One region of the Rhizobium sp. WYCCWR 11152 genome, then DNA from elsewhere that is predicted to be linked to it. Evidence: riboswitches for the same ligand, from Rfam matches in the RefSeq annotation. Region 1 holds a riboswitch; each other region holds the start of a gene.
The links. Region 1 has a riboswitch for cobalamin ahead of bluB (5,6-dimethylbenzimidazole synthase). Riboswitches for the same ligand answer to the same signal wherever they lie in the genome.
Positions count from the first base shown of each region.

Region 2: it holds a riboswitch for cobalamin, as region 1 does, so the genes downstream of both, G9X67_RS04980 (ABC transporter substrate-binding protein) here and bluB (5,6-dimethylbenzimidazole synthase) in region 1, are expected to answer to the same signal.
Region 3: it holds a riboswitch for cobalamin, as region 1 does, so the genes downstream of both, fdhA (formaldehyde dehydrogenase, glutathione-independent) here and bluB (5,6-dimethylbenzimidazole synthase) in region 1, are expected to answer to the same signal.
Region 4: it holds a riboswitch for cobalamin, as region 1 does, so the genes downstream of both, cobU (bifunctional adenosylcobinamide kinase/adenosylcobinamide-phosphate guanylyltransferase) here and bluB (5,6-dimethylbenzimidazole synthase) in region 1, are expected to answer to the same signal.

Region 1 covers NZ_JABFCP010000008.1:285,801-290,684, reverse strand. Annotated here, with positions in the region: partial or broken gene G9X67_RS11275 (SRPBCC domain-containing protein) at 562-759, opposite strand; gene G9X67_RS11270 (PhzF family phenazine biosynthesis protein) at 853-1,695, opposite strand; gene bluB (5,6-dimethylbenzimidazole synthase) at 1,926-2,612, opposite strand; cobalamin riboswitch at 2,654-2,842, opposite strand; gene G9X67_RS11260 (MFS transporter) at 3,331-4,734, shown strand.
Region 2 covers NZ_JABFCP010000004.1:63,716-68,599, forward strand. Annotated here, with positions in the region: gene G9X67_RS04975 (iron ABC transporter permease) at 1-285, opposite strand, end outside; gene G9X67_RS04980 (ABC transporter substrate-binding protein) at 282-1,298, opposite strand; cobalamin riboswitch at 1,475-1,731, opposite strand; gene G9X67_RS04985 (TetR/AcrR family transcriptional regulator) at 1,943-2,509, shown strand; gene G9X67_RS04990 (hypothetical protein) at 2,506-3,054, shown strand; gene G9X67_RS04995 (tetratricopeptide repeat protein) at 3,145-3,747, shown strand; gene blh (bifunctional sulfur transferase/dioxygenase Blh) at 3,814-4,884, opposite strand, start outside.
Region 3 covers NZ_JABFCP010000012.1:232,593-237,476, forward strand. Annotated here, with positions in the region: gene G9X67_RS35445 (EamA family transporter) at 1-634, shown strand, start outside; cobalamin riboswitch at 797-1,000, shown strand; gene fdhA (formaldehyde dehydrogenase, glutathione-independent) at 1,222-2,412, shown strand; gene G9X67_RS26550 (transporter substrate-binding domain-containing protein) at 2,544-3,347, opposite strand; gene G9X67_RS26555 (EAL domain-containing protein) at 3,453-4,884, shown strand, end outside.
Region 4 covers NZ_JABFCP010000008.1:126,523-131,406, forward strand. Annotated here, with positions in the region: gene G9X67_RS10475 (chloride channel protein) at 1-1,037, opposite strand, end outside; cobalamin riboswitch at 1,298-1,695, shown strand; gene cobU (bifunctional adenosylcobinamide kinase/adenosylcobinamide-phosphate guanylyltransferase) at 2,072-2,581, shown strand; gene cobW (cobalamin biosynthesis protein CobW) at 2,586-3,635, shown strand; gene cobN (cobaltochelatase subunit CobN) at 3,640-4,884, shown strand, end outside.

The sequences.
Region 1 (4,884 bases):
CGCAGGCCCTGCTAAAGCCGCTAAGCATTTTCGACCCCCATAGTTGATCCCCGGCCCAGAGACGGAAGGTTTTCTGTTTTGACGGCCGTCCCACTTTCTATTTTAGCCCTCTCTAATTATACCGCGAAGCGCTGCCAAGTGAAAGGATCAAAAATGAGAGCAGGTTGCGGTATGAAAGGTCAGGTCCGAAGATCGCTGTCTTCCTGATTTGCACCCCGCAGGGTTGCTGTGACGACGCTCAGCAGTTAAGCCATCGGCGGGCCCCTTCCCACGTACCGATGGAATCGGTCGCCCGGAACAATCTGATTGCTCCCAGCGAATGGAAAGTCCTTTCCGGCCATGACTACTTCCCTTCGATCTAAAGAGACTGACGTAGCTTTTAGGGAAGTGAGAATGGTCGCCACGTTCCGAACTAGGGCCGAGGACCGCAATTGGCCGCCGCTCATAAAGCCCCTGAGGCTTCTCGGCGTCTGAGCGGTTAGCGCCCCGCTCCGGCCGGAAAGGCCGGTGGAGTCATTTCCCAAGAGCAGACGTTTCCCGAGGCGAGTTTCCCGACCCGCGCTACTCGCCTATGCTGGAAAGCAGTTCGTCGAGCTGTTCCAGTTGCTCCGGCAATGCCGCCGCCCCGCCCTGTAGTGCTTCCTCAAGCGCCTCCTTGGACGGATAGGCTTCGTGGAGATTCAGCAGCGTCTTCCCGCCCTGGTCCTCGAAGGTCACGGTCGTGACCGCGCCCTCTTCGCCCTCGTCGTCTGTCCAGACCGGCTACCGGCCCAAATCGGTAACTCATTCAAGTCGAGCCCATGACTGCTTCTGGCGCCAATTGCAGTCATCGGCCTCAGGTCGATGACTGTCTTAGAGGATAGCTTTTCCGTTTATGCAGGTAACGACATTGCCGCCAACCCAAATATCTTCAGATTCGAGCCGGACATGTACCCGCCCTGACCTGCCCAAGACCGTCCCTTGCGCAGCGATGTATGAAGGCGGGGCGAGATTTGCGGAAATGAGCCATTTTGCCAAACCCGCATTTAGGCTACCAGTGACTGGGTCTTCGTAACCAGCGGCGGTGAAGGCGCGGACCTCGAAATCCACGCCATCGACGTCCCCCAAACATGGTGCAATCAGGCCTACCCTTAGTCCGGAAATACTCTGGTAGTTCGGACGGACACGTAGGACATCGTCTCTGCTTTTCAGGAGCAAGGCCATCCAACCGGGACCGTTGTCTACCCAACTCGCATCGACTATCATCTCAGATGACAGACTTAGACCGCTCATAACTCGTTTCATTAGATCGTTATCGATATGTCCAGTCTTGATCAAATCTGGAGCCAGAAATGAGAGGATATCGCCGTCTCTTCTGATCCGGATCAAACCCGCCTCGCATTCCTGGATAACAACTGGCTGCTTTGGCTTTCCGCCCAAGGTCAGCCATGCGTGGCAGCTACCCAAAGTCGGGTGTCCGGCAAAGGGTAGCTCCTGATGCGGCGTGAAAATTCTGACGCGATAATCAGCATCCGGGACCGTCGGCTTTAGGAGGAAGGTCGTCTCGCTTAGATTGGTCCAGTTGGCAAACTTGGCCATCGTTGGTGTATCAAGATCGTCCGCATCCACTACCACCGCAAGTGGATTTCCACCCATTCGCTCCGAGGAAAAAACATCAACCTGTTGAAACGATAGCTCTTTAAGGTTCCTGTTCATAGCATCTCCTACTGTTCGTTCGCTAACAGCGTGCGCCAATGTCTATACACAAGGGGGCTGCAGAATGCCTTTCGGAGTAACGGATGCAGACAAAGATTTCCGCTTCGGGCATACCCGGTCTTCCAAGATATCTCGGCCTCGCACCGCGTCGGCGATACCGACATCGGTTTGCTCACCTTGACCGTCAATGGCGTGACTATGCGATTGAGGCCATGCTCCACCGCACTGCTCTAGGTGTTCAGTCCCCATCCATCATGAAAGACGAGTTCCTCGAGCGGTAGCCGCTGCCGCCAGCCTTTGACGGAGAGTTCCGGCTCGTCATAGAGCCGGTCGACGAAACCGGCACAGAGCCAGGCGACCACTTCGATATGCTCGGGTATGCCGAGAATGGTTTTCAGGTCGCCTTCACGAAAAATGCTGACCCAGCCGATGCCGACCCCTTCCGCCCGTGCCGCAAGCCAGAGATTCTGGATGGCGCAGACGGTCGAGTATGAATCCATCTTCGGATTGTGGGTGCGCCCCAGCACCACGCTGCCGCTGCGGGTAGGATCGCAGGTCACGCATATGCCGAGCGGCGCCTCGACGATGCCTTCGAGCTTGAGCGATCGGTAGGCCTGCCGCCGCTCGCCTTCGAACATCAGCGCCGCCTCCTCGTTGGCCCTCGCAAACGCGTCCTGGATGCGCGTCCGGACAGCGGCACTTTTCACCAGAATGAAATTCCACGGCTGCATGAAGCCGACGGATGGTGCGTGGTGAGCGGCCGTCAGCAGCCGCTGCACAACATCATCAGGCAAGGGATCGGGCAGGAACTGGCTGCGAACGTCGCGCCGCGTCATGATCGCGTGATAGACGGCCTCGCGTTCGGCCAAGGAAAAACCGGACGCCGCCGAAAGGGCATCCTCATCAAAGGGTCGCATCGTCAAATCCCCAACAACGCGACCGCCCCGCTGTCCGCGCGGATCGGTCTATCTTGCCAGGCCGGTCTTCTGACTCGGCGTCATCCGTCTGCCGCAGCCTTCCCGGCAAAAGGCCAGTGGCATGATGAAGCGGCAAGCGTCGGCCTTACAGCGTTGGGCACGTTCCGGTCTTGCACCGGATTCCCGATTCTCCCGCCTTATCGGCGGGCACCTGACGACGCATCTATTTCAGGAAAGCGCGGCGGCGGCAAGCTGGGCCCGATGTCGCAGTCAAGCCGGAGGCCGCGCGGTGCCGCCTGTCCCTCTCTTCCGCCGGCAAAAGGGAGCGCTGCGGTGCCACGAATCTCTTCTCCCCAGCGGGGAAAAGGTGCCGGCAGGCGGTTGAGGGGGTGAGCGGCAAAGCCGCGAATGCGCTGAGCGTAAGCGAAGGGCAATGATGAAGGGCAGCCGTGCAGCCCCCTCATCCGACCCTTCGGGCCACCTTCTCCCCGCTGGGGAGAAGAGAGCGCAAGCCGCAGCCTCAGTTCCTACATCAAACCCTTGGGAGGACAAAAGGAAACAAGACGTACGATCCCGTTTCGTCATCCACCCGCGTCGGTTTGAAGCGGCTAGGCAAGCCCCTTCACCGACAGTTTCTATGGCCTTATCACCACCGAAAGCGTATGGACTGTGACAGTCCATCGCAGCATCTCGGTTGCCCGTGCCCCGCCTCACACCCATGATCCTTGCGGTCGCCCTGTTCATGGAACAGATGGATTCGACCGTGATCGCCACCAGCCTGCCGGCAATCGCCGCCGATATCGGCACCTCGCCGATCGCGCTGAAGCTCGCCGTCACCAGCTATCTCGTGGCGCTGGCGATCTTCATCCCGATCAGCGGCTGGATGTCCGATCGGTTCGGTGCGCGCAACATCTTCCGCATGGCGATCTTTGTTTTCATGATCGGCTCGATCGCCTGCGCCTTTTCCAACTCGATCACGGCCTTCGTCGTCTCGCGCCTGATCCAGGGCGCCGGCGGCTCGATGATGACGCCGGTCAGCCGCCTGCTGCTGGTCCGGGGAACGCCGCGCCACGAACTCGTCGATGCCATGGCCTGGCTTACCATTCCCGCTTTGATTGGCCCGATCATGGGGCCGCCGATCGGCGGTTTCCTCACCACCTATCTCACCTGGCATTGGATCTTCTGGATCAACGTCCCGATCGGCGTGCTCGGCATCATCCTCGTCACGCGTTTCCTGCCGACCGTCGAGCCACGCAGTCCGCGGCCGATGGACTTCCCCGGATTCTTCCTTTGCGGCATCGGCTTCTCCGGCTTCGTTTTCGGCGTGTCGGTCATCAGCCTGCCGGCCGTGCCCGTCATCTACGGTTACGTCACGGTTGCGATCGGCATTCTTGCCGGCCTCCTCTACCTCCTGCATGCCCGCCGCGTGCCCTATCCGCTTCTCGATCCGAAGATGTTCCGTTACCCGATGTTCCGGGCGGCGATCCTCGGCGCTTCGAATTTCCGCATGGGGCTCGGCGCCCTGCCGTTCCTGATGCCATTGATGCTGCAGCTCGGCTTCGGCCTGACGCCGCTGCAATCGGGCTCGGTCACCTTCGTCAGCGCGCTCGGCTCCATGGGCTCGAAATTCGCCGCCTCGCGCACCTTCAATGCCTTCGGCTTCCGCACCGTCATATCAATCACCACTTTGCTGGCGGCGATCTTCCTCGGCATCAACGGCCTTTTCACCGCCGAAACGCCGCTGTTCCTGATCATGGCCTGCCTGCTGATCGGCGGCCTGTTCCGCTCCATGGCTTTCTCGGGCGTCAACGCCATGGCCTTCGGCGATGTCGATGACGCCGACAGCAGCCAGGCAACCGCGATCAATGCCGTTGCCCAGCGTATCTCCATGGCGATGGGTGTGGCGATCGCCGGCGGCATTCTCGAAATTTCGAGCAGCTTTCACGACGGCAGGCTGCTGGTCTCTGATTTCCATATCGCCTTCTTCAGCGTCTCGGCGATTTCGGCACTGGCCTGCATCACCTTCCTGCGCCTGCCGCATGATGCCGGCGCGGAACTGACGGCGCGCGGCCGCAAGCGCCGGCACGCCGAGCCCGAAGAGGCCGTGGCGGAAAACAGCTGATCGAGACAGATCTGCTTGGCGCGAAGGAAGCACTCCTCCTCCGATTCGCAAGGTTCGGCGCCGGCGAAAGCTACACGCGTGTGTTCCAGCATCTCATTCCACTTTATGATTTATTCACATATCAAATACACACTGCGTTTGCGCGTTTTG
Region 2 (4,884 bases), on a different contig from region 1:
CGCCTGCAGGATCGCGCCCGAAAGCGAGAGCGACGCGCCGGCGCTGGCCGCGACGAGCGCGCGGCTCAGACGATAATCCCAGACGATGCCCTGGTGGATGCGGCTGAGCTCGAAATCCGTTCCGAACAGACGGTTCGAAATCGCCTCCGCCGTCGTCGCAAGCGGGATCGCGATCTCGCCGATCGAAACGGCAAGACTGACCATCAGCCCGAGCAGGAGAAGTGCCGCCGTGGTGAGCGCGGCAAGCGCCCACCATCCCTGTTGCCTGACCGACACTGCCTTCACTGCGCCAGGCCGAAGGACTTGATGCCGTTCGCCAATGTCTCGATACCGTCGATCGTGCGGATCGTCGGGTTCATCGACTGCGCGTCCATCATCACGAAGTGCTTGTTTTTGACCGCGTCCAGCTCCTTGGTCACAGGATCGTTCTCGAGGAAATCGACCTTGACCTTGGGATCGTCAGCGGCGTAACGGCGGCGGTCCATGGTCGCGAGCACGATGACGGCAGGGTTAGCCTGGGCGATGGTTTCCCAACCGACCAGCGGCCATTCCTCTTCCGTGGTGACGACGTTCTTCGCACCGATCGTCTTCAGAATATAGGCGGGCGCGCTGTTCTTGCCGGCGATGAAGGCGTCGCCATTGACCTCCTTGCTGGAGAACCAGAAGACGACGGGCAGGTTCTTGCCCGACGCGCCTGATATCGAGGCGACGGCATCCGACTCGCGCTTCTTCAGCTTGGAAATCAGCGCATCGCCGCGCTCCTTGACGTCGAAGATCTCCGAGAGCTCGGCGATTTCCCGGTAGATCAGGTCCATCGTGAACAGCTCCTTGCGCACGCCGTCGCCGCCATCAGTGTTGACCTTGGCGACGCAATCGGCCGGCGCGAGATAGGTATTGATCCCGAGATCCTTGAATTGCTCCCGCTTGCCGACCGAGCCCTGCGCGCCGACATGCCATTCGAACTCGGCCGTCACCAGGTCGGGCTCCTGCCCGACGACGGATTCGAAGCTCGGGTCGTTGTCGGCAAGCCGCTTTATCTTGCTGTTGGCCTCGGCATATTGCGGCAGGACGGGACCGACCCAGACGGCCGTTCCGGCGATCTTGTCGGCAAGGCCGAGCGAGAAGAGCACTTCGGTCATGCCCTGACCGATCGAAACGACTTTGGATGGCGCCTTTTCGAAGGTCACCTGCTGGCCGCAATTGGTGATGGTCAAGGGATATCGGGTCGCGGCAAGGCTTGGTGCCGCAAAGCCGGCGAGCCCGAAGGCAAATGTCATGGTGGCGAGAATCTGGCGCATGGAAAACCTCGATGAAGGGAAAATCACGGCCGTTCCGCGCATATGCGCGGACCGAAAGCACGCTTAGGCGTGCACTAGCCGCAGGAGGCCCAATCGAGACGGATGCATGCCGGAATTCGGCGAAGGTTCAGCAGGTCAATCATATCTGTTCCTTGTCCGGGCATCCCCGCCCGGTTGATTGGATCGTGATTGACGGCAGGTCTCCTGGCTTGCGGATATCCGTCGTTTCATCCTCCTTCCCGCGATATCTCGCAGTGGCAGGGCCATGAGCCCTTCAGAGATGGCCAGTCGCTGGCCACTCCTGAGATGATCGACAATCCGCTTACAGTTGCGGGGGCAGCCACGGTCTCGGTCCCTACTGGGTCATCCTCACCGTGTTCCCTATTAATCCCCTTGGAGTCATCTTCAGGGAACCGTCGCCCCAGTTACGTCGCCGGCCCGCCCGGCGTCAATAACTATTCCCGCGTGTCATGCCGCCTCACCGACAAATGCGCTTCATGCCGTCTCACCGCGCAAACCGCCGGTTGCCAGAAGACGTTTGACAGCAATGCTGCCATTATGGCATTAATACTGCCATGAATAAAGTGACACCGCCTCGACCCACGGCCCGCGAAGAGTTGGCGACCATCACGCAGGACCGCATCATGGAAGGTCTTGCCGCCCTGTTGCGCGCCGGTAGCGACGAGGTCACCTTCGATCTCGTCGCCCGCCAGTCCGGCGTGCCGCAGCGCACGCTTTATCGCTATTTCGCCAACAAGGAGACACTGCTCGCCGCGTTCTGGCACTGGGTGAATGCGCTGATCGCCGTGCCGGCGCTGCCGGCTTCGCCTGAGCAAGTAGTGGCGCATATTCCCGAGCTCTTTTCTGCCTTCGACCGCGACGAGCCGCTGGTGAGAGCGATGCTGCACAATCCTCATGGTCGCGCGGTGAGGCTCGCCCATGCCGAGGCGCGGCGCGAGAAGTTTTCGATCGCGCTGCGCGATGTCACCGGGACGATTCCCGCAGAAGATGCCCGGCATCTGCTCGCCGCTGTGACAGCGCTCTGCTCTGCTTCGGGATGGGAGAGCATGAAAGATAACTGGAGCCTGTCGGGCGCTGAAGCCGCGAAGGCCGCGCAATGGGCCGTGCAGGCCCTGATCGACGATGCACGCCGGCGTTCCCGCGGGACCGAGGCCCGCCAGCCGGCAACAATGGAAGGAGACGCGCGATGATTCATCACATGTCGTTCGGCGTGCGCGATCCCGGTCGCGTCGCCCGGGTGCTGGCGGAGCTCATGGAGGCGACCGCGCTGCGGGCGCCGACCCCGCCCTTTCCCCATGACGCCTGGCTCGTCGTATCGGGCGATACGCAAGGCTCCTTCCTCAAAATCCTGCCCGCAACCGCGGTCTTCGATCCGGACGCACCGCTCGGCATCCGCCAGCGCCCGGCGACCTTCGAGCCGGTCACCGCCCACGTGCTGGTCAGCGCCGCGGTAGACGCCGCGTCGATCGAGACTGCCGCCGCCCGCGAAGGCTGGTGCGCCGAGCAGGTGGAAACCGGCCTCTTCCGGATCGTCAAACTCTGGGTCGAGGACAACGTCCTGGTCGAATTCCTGGCAAAGGGTGAAGCCGATCGTTACATCGAAGCCTTCGGCCCCGCGGGCCTTCCCTCCCTCGACGGCAAATTGCGGGACCTCGAGGCAAAGCTTGGCGATGCCCTCGCGCAGAAGCTGCCGCCTGGCGTGCTGGAAAAAGCGCTGGGACATCCGCAGGCGTAGTCGTTGCCGGACCTGCGTCACGACGGATTGCGGAAGGCAGGCCCCGACATAGTTTTGGCGCCACCGATTTCAACGAGGTTTGATGTAGCAATGAGCAATCCGGATAGCACCGATCTCGCCGCCGCCAGGATAGACGCGATTCGCCAAGCAGCCGAGCAAGGCGATGCGCAAGCACAATTTGAATTGGGCCACATCACCGCACGAGGTGAAGGTGTCACCCGCGATAAAACAGAAGGCGCGGGATGGCTTCAGAAAGCCGCCGAACAAGGTCATGCCGACGCGCAATTCCTCCTGGCGGGCCTCTATCTCATGGGGGACGGAGTTGCACAGAGCGCGCCCGAAGGCTGCGAGTGGCTTGAGAAAGCCGCCAATCAAGGCCACGCCGACGCGCAATATTTGCTGGGCTTGATGAGAGAAGACGGCGACGGTTGCGATATCGATGCAGCAGACGCTGTCAGATGGTACAGCCAAGCCGCAGATCAGGATCATGCTGGTGCACAGTACAGGCTAGCCCAGTTGAAAGAGCACGGCGTGGGCTGCGAGATCGATCTGACAGAAGCATTCAAATGGTACCGTCGTGCTGCACTTCAGGATTACCCGGATGCAAGGGAAGATCTACTCGGATTATGCCGTGCACATCCAGACCTGCCGCTACCGGTGTCAGAATTGCTCGATGGCAAAGGTCGCTCCTGATACCCAGCTCTTTTTCCCGGGCGGCGCAGCGTCCAGACGTCGTCACCGGCCAACTATCCCCCGCTCTCACAAAGCATCCAGCGGTATCTTCAGATACCGCCGGCCATTCCCCTCCGGCTCGGGCAGCCGTCCGCCGCGGATATTCACCTGCAGCGCGTGCAGCATCAGCTTCGGCTTCGGCAGCGTGCGGTCGCGTGCCTGGCGCAGCGCCACGAAACCGGCCTCGTCGATGCCTGCAATATGCGGATTGGAGCGCTTCTGCGCCGCCACCGTGCTTTCCCAGCGTGGGTGCCGGCCGCCCGGCTGATAATCGTGGCCGGAAAAGAGCCGGGTTTCCTCGGGCAGCGACAGGATGGCCTGGATCGAGTGCCAGAGGGCGGCAGCACTGCCGCCGGGGAAATCCGTACGCGCCGTGCCGGAATCCGGCGTGAACACCGTATCGTGCACGAAGGCGGCGTCACCGATCACATAGGTGATCGAGGCGAGTGTGTGCCCGGGCGAAAACATCACGCGGACTTTAAGCGCACCGATCTCGAACGTGTCGCCATCGGCAAACAGCCGGTCCCATTGCGAACCGTCGGTTTTAAGGGCCGGCCAGTTGTAGATCTCCTTCCAGAGCTTCTGCACGTCGGTGACATGGGCGCCGATCGCCGTCGGCGCGCCGGTCTTCTCATGCAGATAATGCGCGGCGGAGAAATGATCGGCATGCGGATGCGTGTCGAGGATCCATTCGACTGTCAGCCCTTCACTTTCGATATGAGCGAGGATGGCGTCGGCATTGGCCGTTCCCGTCGCCCCCGACATCTCGTCGAAATCGAACACCGGGTCGATGATGGCACAGCGTCTCGTCGCCGGGTCGGAAACGACATATTGCACACTGCAGGTGCGGGGCTCGAAGAAGGCCTTCACATGAGGCACCTGCCCTGTCCGCTTCTCGAGAAAGCGGCGCGCGCCGGCAAGATCGAAACCCAGGTTTTGACCGAAGGCTTCGACATCCCCGGGCTTCATCCGCCCATCCAGCACCTCGCCCAGCACATAGAGCATCAGCGCCCGCGTGCCGCTCTTGCAATGGGCGACAACCGGCCCCTTCGCTTGCGCCATCGCCGACTGAAAGGCGCGGATATCGGCTTCGGTGAT
Region 3 (4,884 bases), on a different contig from region 1:
CAGTCAGGTATGCTTCATCGGGGCGCTCTATATGACCACCGTCGCCAATGTGACGATGATCTATGCGACCGCGCCCTTCATCGCGGCCATGCTCGGCTGGGTCATCCTCAGGGAGAGGGTCTCCAGGCGGACGCTGATTGCCGGCGGCATCTCGCTCCTCGGCGTCGCCGTCATCGTCGCCTCGTCGATCGGCGGAGGGACCGGCGTGGGCGATCTGCTGGCGCTCGGCATGACGGCGTCCTTCGCGCTGGTCATCATCATTCCGCGCATCAATCCCGGCGTGCCGAGCCTGCCGCCGACCGTCGTCAGCGCCTTCCTGACGCTGGCCATCTTTGCCCCGTTCGGTTCGGTCGGCTCGCTCGACCTGCACAATTGGATCGTTCTTGCCGCCTTCGGCGCGACCAATTTCTCCCTGGCGCTGGTGCTCTTCCTTGCCGGGGCGAAGCGGATGCCGCCGGCTGAAGCCGCGCTGATCGGCACGATGGAAATCATACTCACGCCGTTCTGGGTCTGGCTGTTGTTTGCCGAGCAACCGCCCGTCGCTACCTTTTTCGGCGGCGCGATCATCCTCGGCGCCGTGCTCTGGCACACGGCCATCGACGTCAGCCGCAGCCGGCGACCGCATCGCGCCTAAAGCCTTTAGGCGGCGATCAATCTTCCCAGACGATCCGGAAAACCGCCGTATTCGCGGGATCAATTATTCCCCCTGCGCAGCGAGCTATGGCGACTTTGCCAACTGTCGTCTTTGAGTTGCACCCATGTCGTTTTCTTGATCGCTGTTTTCCGTCAGGCATGGTTTGTTTGTGGCGTTCAAGGCGCTATCTCGCAAACTGGCGAAATGGACATTGGGAAGCCGGCCTGACCCGCCGACGCTCCCCCCGCAGCGGTAGAAGAACTGAAATCCTCAAGGAAATCGCCGGATAGACATCCGGAAAGATATCGAGATGGATCGGAAGGAGATTCTGGAGCTGGAAACCAGCTCTTGGCAGAGCAAATCGACGGATTGCAGGCAGACGATCACGAGCGGAACGACAGGCGAAAGCCGTGGCGTTCACTCCTCTTCTCCATCCAATCTGTCCGTTTTGAAAATTCGAATATCGCCCGGTGCGGCGGTATCCTCGTGTTGTGGACACCGGACTGCAGAGGAGGCAGGCCGGAGGGAAGGTTGCCATCGACTGCATCGGTTGCAGATCGAGGCATTCAAACAAGTGGGAGGAATCCATGAGCAAAAATAGAGGCGTCGTTTATCTCCGGCCGGGCAAGGTCGAAGTCCGCGACATCGACGATCCGAAGCTGGAAGCGCCCGACGGCCGCCGCATCGAACACGGCGTCATCCTGAAGGTGATCTCGACCAATATCTGCGGCTCCGATCAGCACATGGTCCGCGGCCGAACGACGGCGATGCCGGGCCTGGTCCTCGGTCATGAAATCACCGGCGAGATCATCGAGAAAGGCATCGATGTCGAGATGCTCGAAATCGGCGATATCGTCTCGGTGCCTTTCAATGTCGCCTGCGGCCGTTGCCGCTGCTGCAAGTCTCAGGATACCGGCGTCTGCCTGACGGTAAACCCGGCCCGCGCCGGCGGTGCTTACGGTTATGTCGACATGGGCGGCTGGATCGGCGGACAGGCGCGCTACGTCACCATTCCCTATGCAGATTTCAACCTGCTGAAAATCCCCGATCGGGACAAGGCAATGGCGAAGATCCGGGATCTCACCATGCTCTCCGACATTCTGCCCACCGGCTTCCATGGCGCGGTGCGTGCAGGCGTTGGGGTCGGCTCGACCGTCTATGTCGCTGGCGCCGGCCCGGTCGGCCTTGCCGCTGCGGCTTCGGCTCGCATTCTCGGCGCTGCTGTCGTGATGATCGGTGATTTCAACAAGGACCGCCTGGCGCATGCGGCGAAAGTCGGTTTCGAACCGATCGACCTGTCGAAGAGCGACCGTCTTGGCGACATGATCGCGCAGGTCGTCGGCACCAACGAAGTGGACAGCGCCATCGATGCGGTCGGCTTCGAGGCACGCGGCCACTCGGGCGGGGAGCAGCCGGCGATCGTGCTCAATCAGATGATGGAAATTACCCGTGCCGCGGGTTCGATCGGTATTCCCGGCCTCTACGTTACCGAGGATCCGGGCGCCGTCGACAACGCCGCCAAACACGGCAATCTTTCGCTTCGTTTCGGCCTCGGATGGGCCAAGGCACAGTCCTTCCACACCGGCCAGACTCCGGTGATCAAATATAATCGTCAGCTCATGCAGGCGATCCTCCACGACCGACTGCCAATTGCCGATATCGTCAACGCCAAAGTCATCCCGCTCGACGATGCCGCCAATGGATATGAAAGCTTCGACCAGGGAGCGGCGACGAAATATGTCCTCGATCCGCACGGAGACGTGGCGAAAGCCGCATAGCGATGCGACCTAGAGCAATTCCAGCAAAAGTGCGCAGCGGTTTTGCGTCCGGGATTGCGTAAGACAGGACTTGATAGGGATGGCCGGGCGAAAACCCGGCCATCCCGTATTCTCGAAAATTGACCGGCGAACTACTGGATGCTGAACGGGAAATATTTTGCGTTGATCATATCGTAGGTTCCGTCCGCCTTGATGCTCTTCAGCGCTTCGTTCAGGCGCGTCAGACGCTCCTTGTCATCCAGGCGCAGCGCGATACCGGCACCCTCACCGAAGTATGTGACGTCGACCAGATCCGGCCCTTTGAACTCGCAGCAACTTCCTGCCTTGGTGTTGGCAATCCAGTCATAGATGGCGAGTTTATCCTCGAGGATAATGTCGACGTTGCCATCCGCCAGACCCTTGTACAATTCGGGCGAAGACCGAAAAATCGTCTTTTTCATCTCCGGATAGAGATGGTTGGCAAAGGATTCCTGGGCTGTCGACGATGTCACCCCAAGTTTTTTGTCTCTGAGGGCGGCGGGGCTGATGTCGTTGATCGACGAGTCCTTGCGAACGATGAACACCGACGGGCTGTTGTAGTATTTTTCAGTGAAGGCAACCTTTTGACGCCGCTCGAGGCTCATCGACATGGATGAGATGATCGCGTCATATTTGTCGGCAACGAGATTGGGAATGATGTCGTCCCACTTCTCGATGATGAATTGGCATTCGAACTTGCCGACCTCGCACAGCGCATTGGCAATATCGATATCGAAGCCCTGAAGCTTGTTATTTGCATCGAGATAGTTGAAGGGCGGAAACGCACCTTCGACGGCAATTCTCATCGGCGTGCGATCTTGCGCAGCCACCTCGAGCGGCGAGACCGCCAAAAGGATGCCGATCCCGCCCGCCATCAGCGCTCCGCGCACTATAGTCTGAATGGATATGCGCAACATCGTCGGGAGCTCCTTAGGGCATAGTCGATCTCGCGCCATAGTGGCTCACAGCTTTTAATTCTACGTGAACGCTTCTTTGTTAGCGTCGACGAATGCGCCCGCGTCGTGGTGTTCAGGGGTCTACGCTTGCACATCGTTCTTCCTTCCAGCTCCAACACGTTTCAGCAATCCTGGATCGCTTCGGGAAGAATTCTGTTTCTTATTGCCGTTAGCGGGCTTGGAGCGATCGGACTTGTCGTGCTTTCGGCGCTCTGGGCAGGAACCGAGAGCGACGCTGCAGCCCTTGATCGACAGCGCCAGCTTGTGAATGCCCGCCTGCGCGAACAGGTCGATCAAGTCGCGCATGTTATCGGCCAGTTCGGCAATGGTTACCTCGCACGTGTCTATCCTGCCGCCCTGCCGACCGAAGGCTCCTCCAGCCTCGATGCCGTTTTGACGGCGGCAGCCGGGAGTGCGATCAGCCAGACGGCGATGTCTGCGTTCGGCTACGATCAGGCCTTTGTCGTCGACGAAAAGGCTCAACTGCTCATGCTGGCGGACGCCCAAACGGAGAAGCGGTACCGCTGGATGAAGCCTCTCTTTTTGCCTCTCCTTAAGGATGCCCGCTTTGGCGTCAGGCGAAGCACGGCTTTGAACGAACGAACGCCATCCTCAATGGAAGCCCGCCTTGCCAACGCCGCGCGTTCCAACCGTGCTCTGGCCAATCTGATGCGGTTGGAGGGCCGGCCGACCATCGTGGGCGTCGTCGCCATTAACGAGACTGGCGGGGGACAGCAGCAGCCGATGCGGCAATTCTTGATCGTCGTGCGCTTTATCGATGGTGCGGCGCTGGACGAATTGAGCCGGGAGCAGGGCCTCAACGGCGCGCGCTTCGCGCGCACGGCCGATGCAGACGAAAACGAGGTTGCGTTCCAGATCGACGCCACGGCAAACGGCGAACCGATCGGCTTCATCGTATGGCGGCCCGATCTTCCAGGTTCGAGGGTGATCGGCCGATTGATGCCGGCGCTTTCGATTGCCGCCTTGGTGATCGCGATCCTGTTCTCGGTCTTGCTGGTGCGCCTGCGAAGCAGTCTCGGCGAGCTGAAGAGAAGCGAGCTGCATGCAAGGCAGCTTGCCTTGCATGATGTGCTGACCGATCTTCCCAACCGCGCTTTGTTCGCGATGAGGTTCGACGAGTGCCTTGCCGAGACGCAGAATTCGACAGAACGCTCGGCAGTCGCGCTTCTCGACCTCGACCGCTTCAAAGCGGTGAACGACACGTTCGGCCATGCCGCCGGCGATGAACTCATCAGGATGGCTGCGGAGCGGATCCGCTCCCAGCTTCGTCCGGGCGACACCCTTGCCCGGCTCGGAGGGGACGAATTCGCCCTGCTTCTCCGGGACATCAAAGATCATGACCATGTTTTGCCGGCAATATGCGAAGCGATCGTTGCCGAACTCGGCAAACCCTTCCCGCTTTTGAGGGGCGAGGCGGTCGCGCGCGTCGGCGGCTCGATCGGCGTGACAGTCGTGCCGGATGCCGGGCGGAATGCCG
Region 4 (4,884 bases), 160 kb from region 1:
CCCCTGAAGCCGGAGCCGATCGAGATCGCCGAGGCGAAGGATTTCAAGAGGAAGAGGCCGATCAGCGTCGGGATCGCCACCTCATGAGAAAGGTTGAGATGCAGCGCGCCATGGCCGGCCGAGAGCACCTGCGGCGAGATCATCGCCAACAGCCCGACGATGATGCCGCCGAGCGCCGGGCGGAAGGGTGGGGCGATCGAGCTCTTGCGCGCCAGCTCCTCGACAAAGGCGACGCCCTGCATGATCAGGATGCCGACACCGGCGCAGAAAGCACCGAGCAGCAGCGCCGGGATATAATCGGCCGGCACGACTGAACCGAAGCTGCCGATATCGATGGTGAAATCGCTGCCGGCAAGCAGCCTTGCGATCAGGGTGGAGACGAGGGCGGAGACGACGACAGGCGTCAGCGAGACGATGGTATAGGTGCCGATGATCAGCTCGAAAGCATAGAAGGCGCCGGTCAGCGGCGCGTTGAAGGCGGCGGCGATGGCGCCTGCCGCGCCGCAGCCAACGAGGGTGCGCAAGTCCGAGCGGCGAAGCTGCAGCTTCAGGCCGAATTTCGAGGCGAGTCCGGCGGCAAGCTGGGTATAGCCGGCCTCCAGGCCGACGGAGGCGCCGAAACCGTTGGAGATCAGGTTCTGCACGGCAACGATGATGCTGTCGGTCAGGGACAGGCGACCGCCATGCAGCGCATTGGCCTCGATCGGGTCGACCATCGGTTTCTTGCGCCGTTTCGCCAGCACGAAAAGCAGCAGGCCGAGCAGGGCGCCGCCGATGACGGGGGCGGTGAGCAGCAGCAGCTTGTTTTCGATCTCGGACGAGCTCAACCTTTCGCTGTCGGCGATGCCGAAGACCAGCTGATGCAGCTCGTTGGAGACGTAGCTCATGCCGGTGACGGCGAGACCGGAGATGACGCCGACGACGGCGCCCGCAAGCGACAGGCCGACCTCGCTACGGCGGGCCAGCGCCCGCAGGCGTCCCGGATCGAAGAAAACACGCAGCGCGCGGAAACGGCGCCGATCCAATTTCATAAGCATGGCTAGACAACTAGGCGGGGAGAGGCCCGGTCAAGGGCGGAGATGGTCGCGCAGTCCGCTTGCGACGCAATTGCGGCGAAAAGCCGGCGGATGGAATAAATTTTTTATGACGTAAGCCTCTGATAAATGACGATATTTAAGGTAGAGTAAGTCGTGCTTGGGTAAGTGCGTCGCGTGGCTGGCGATCGGGCGGCCGCCAAGGCCGGTTGACTTCATCCCTGCGCTTGCCTAACCATCCCGATAACGGATGGTCGACTGACCATCCTGACATAACGGATGGTTCCGGATCGGTGTTGCGCCCTTCCGGATGAAAAGGGAATGTGACGGGGCGGACCCAAGCCGGGCGCCTTCATCACAGCCGACCCCGCGACTGTAGAGCGGTCAGGGTCTTCCATCCGGCATCAGGCCCTTCCGGCCGGCGGCTTGCAATAATGCAAGCGGGCGGGATGGGTGACATGCCGGAAAAGCCACTGGATATGCATGGTGATCAACCGGGGTCGGACGCCTCTCAAGTCTACGAATCGTCCACCTTTTCACTGATGCAGCCGGGAAGGCGAGGATGATCCGCTGGCACGATCAGGGCGACCGGTTTCCGGTCTGCCCCGATCGCGGCCGATAACCGCGAGCCAGGAGACCTGCCATGCGTGCCGGGCGAGAAGCCCACACCTGGGCAATATGCCCGTTGCCAGCACGGAGGTTGTCTTGGCTGAACGATTGAATTCGGCGCGGCCTGGTGCGGCGCATGCCACGCCTCCAAGCAGCGCTGCAAGAGGAGTGTTTTCGGCCGCTTATGTCGAATGCTGGGTACCCCCCTCTGTCCTGCCGGACATCTCCCCCACAAGGAGGGAGGTCGGCAAGCCGCACGACCGTCGTGTTACATCAATTGTTTGGAGAAAAGCTCTCGGCGATTCAATCTCCCCCCTTGTGGGGGAGATGTCCGGCAGGACAGAGGGGGGTGTCACACTCTCAGTAGCCGAGAAAGGTGCACTCGGAACAAGCCACGGCTACGCACTCTCCCTGAGGGGCTTTTGAGTATGACCGCCACCTTCATCCTCGGCGGCGCACGTTCCGGCAAATCCCGTTTCGCCGAATCCCTCGTCACAGCGACCGGCCTCGACCGTCACTATGTCGCGACCGGCCGGGCATGGGACGAGGAGATGCAGGCGCGCATCACCCAACACAAGGCCGATCGGGGTCCGTCCTGGACAACGCATGAAGAGCCGCTCGATCTCGTCGGTAAACTCGCCGCCATAGACGGCGAAGGGGGCATCGTGCTGGTCGATTGCCTGACGCTCTGGGTCACCAATCTGATGATGGAGGAGCGGAATATGGCGGCGGAATTTGCAGCCCTTGCCGATTTCCTGCCCGCCGCGAAGGCGTGGCTTGTTTTCGTTTCCAACGAGGTCGGTCTCGGCATCGTGCCGGACAATCGCATGGCGCGGGATTTTCGCGATCATGCCGGCCGGCTGCACCAATCGATCGCGGCGAAGGCCGCCGAAGTTTATTTCATCGCGGCAGGCCTGCCGCTGAAAATGAAGGGTTAAGTCTATGAACCAGCAGAAGATTCCCGCAACCGTCATCACCGGCTTCCTCGGCGCCGGCAAAACGACGATGATCCGCAATCTGCTCACCAATGCCGGCGGCAAGAAGATTGCGTTGATCATCAACGAATTCGGCGATCTCGGCGTCGACGGCGACGTGCTTAAGGGCTGCGGTGCGGAAAATTGCACCGAGGATGACATCATCGAGCTCACCAATGGCTGCATCTGCTGCACCGTCGCCGATGACTTCATCCCGACGATGACGAAGCTGCTCGAGCGCGAACAGCGTCCCGACCATATCGTCATCGAGACCTCGGGCCTTGCTCTGCCGCAGCCGCTGGTCGCCGCCTTCAACTGGCCTGATATCCGCACGCAGGTGACTGTCGACGGCGTCATCACGGTGGTGGATAGCGCCGCCGTTGCCGCAGGGCGTTTTGCCGATGACCATGATGCTGTCGATGCGCGCCGCGCCGAGGACGAGTCGCTCGATCACGAAAGCCCGATCGAGGAGCTGTTCGAGGACCAGCTTACCTGCGCCGATCTCATCGTGCTCAACAAGACAGACCTGATCGACGCTGCCGGCCTTATCAGGGTGCGCGACGAGGTCGCCTCCCGCACGGTGCGCAAGCCCGTGATGATCGAAGCGAAGAACGGCGAGGTGTCGGCCGGCATCCTGCTCGGCCTCGGCATCGGCACGGAGGACGATGTCGCCAATCGCAAGTCGCATCACGAGCTGGAGCATGAGGACGGTGCGCCGCATGACCATGATGAATTCGACAGCTTCGTCGTCGAGCTCGGACCCATTGCCGATCCCGCTGGCTTCGTCGAAGCGCTTAAGGGCATCATTGTCGCCCATGACGTGCTGCGCCTCAAGGGTTTCGTCGATGTCTCGGGCAAGCCGATGCGCCTCCAGATCCAGGCCGTCGGCAGCCGCATCGACCATTATTTCGACCGCGCCTGGGGCGCGAGCGAAAAGCGCGCCACGCGCCTTGTCGTCATCGGCCTGCACGAAATGGATCAGGACGCGGTGAGGGCGGCGATCGAAGCGCTGGCGTAACCCGATGCATCTGCTTCTGGCTCAACAGGGAACGATCAGCGACGGCGAGGAGGCAATCGACCTCGGGCAGACGCCGGGCGACATCCTGTTCCTGTCGGCGGCCGACAGCGAGCTTGCCGCGATCGCCGCCGCCCATCGCGACCGTGGGGCGGCGCATTCGCTGCGGCTCGCCAGCCTGATGAGCCTGAAGCATCCGATGTCTATCGACACCTATGTCGAGCGCACCGCGCGGCATGCCAAGTTGATTGTCGTGCGGGCGCTCGGCGGCGCCAGCTATTTCCATTATGCGCTGGAAGCGCTGCATGCGGCAGCGTCCCGCGCCGGGGCACTGATTGCGGTGCTGCCGGGCGATGCCAGGCCGGATGCCGGGCTGGTTCCTTTCTCCAATATCGATCTCGACGATCTCAACGCGCTCTGGGCCTATCTGATCGAGGGCGGCGATGCCAATGCGCGGGCCTTTCTCGATTATGCCGGGGCGATGCTGTCGGGCACGGAGAAGCCGGCACCGGCGGCACCTTTGATGAAAGCCGGTATCTGGTGGCCGGGGCGTGGACTGATCGGGGTTGAGGAGTGGCGGCTGGTTTCTGCTGCCGTGGTGTCTTCGCGTGTGGCTGTCCGTTTGTCGGTTGAGCTAGGGACACCCCCCTCTGTCCTGCCGGACATCTCCCCCACAAGGGGGGAGATCGGCAAGTCGCTTGGGCTTCCCACAAAAGAAACGCTTGAAGACGCGGCACCTTCTGCCGAGGATATGGAACGAGACCTCTCATCCTCGATCTCCCCCCCCGTGGGGGAGATGTCCGGCAGGACAGAGGGGGGTATCTCAAACTCGGCAGAGAAGATGGGATTCGAACCCACATCTTCCCCCATCGTCGCCATCAGCTTCTACCGCGCCTTGGTGCAGAGCGGCGAGACGGGGCCGATAGAAGCTCTCATCGGAGCGCTGACGACACTCGGCCTGCGCCCGCTGCCGGTCTTTGCCTATAGTCTCAAGGATCCCATCTCCACAGGCATTCTCGAAAGCGTGTTTTCGGTGCTGAAACCCGATGTCGTCATCAACACGACCGGCTTTGCCGTCTCCGCACCGGGTGCGGACCGGCAGCCGACGGTGTTGGAAGCGAACGAGGCAGTCGTGTTGCAGGCGATCCTGTCGGCCTCGTCGAGGGAGGCATGGGCGGCTTCCTCGCAAGGCCTGTCGGCGCGCGATCTCGGTATGAACGTGGCGCTGCCTGAAGTCGATGGCCGGGTGCTG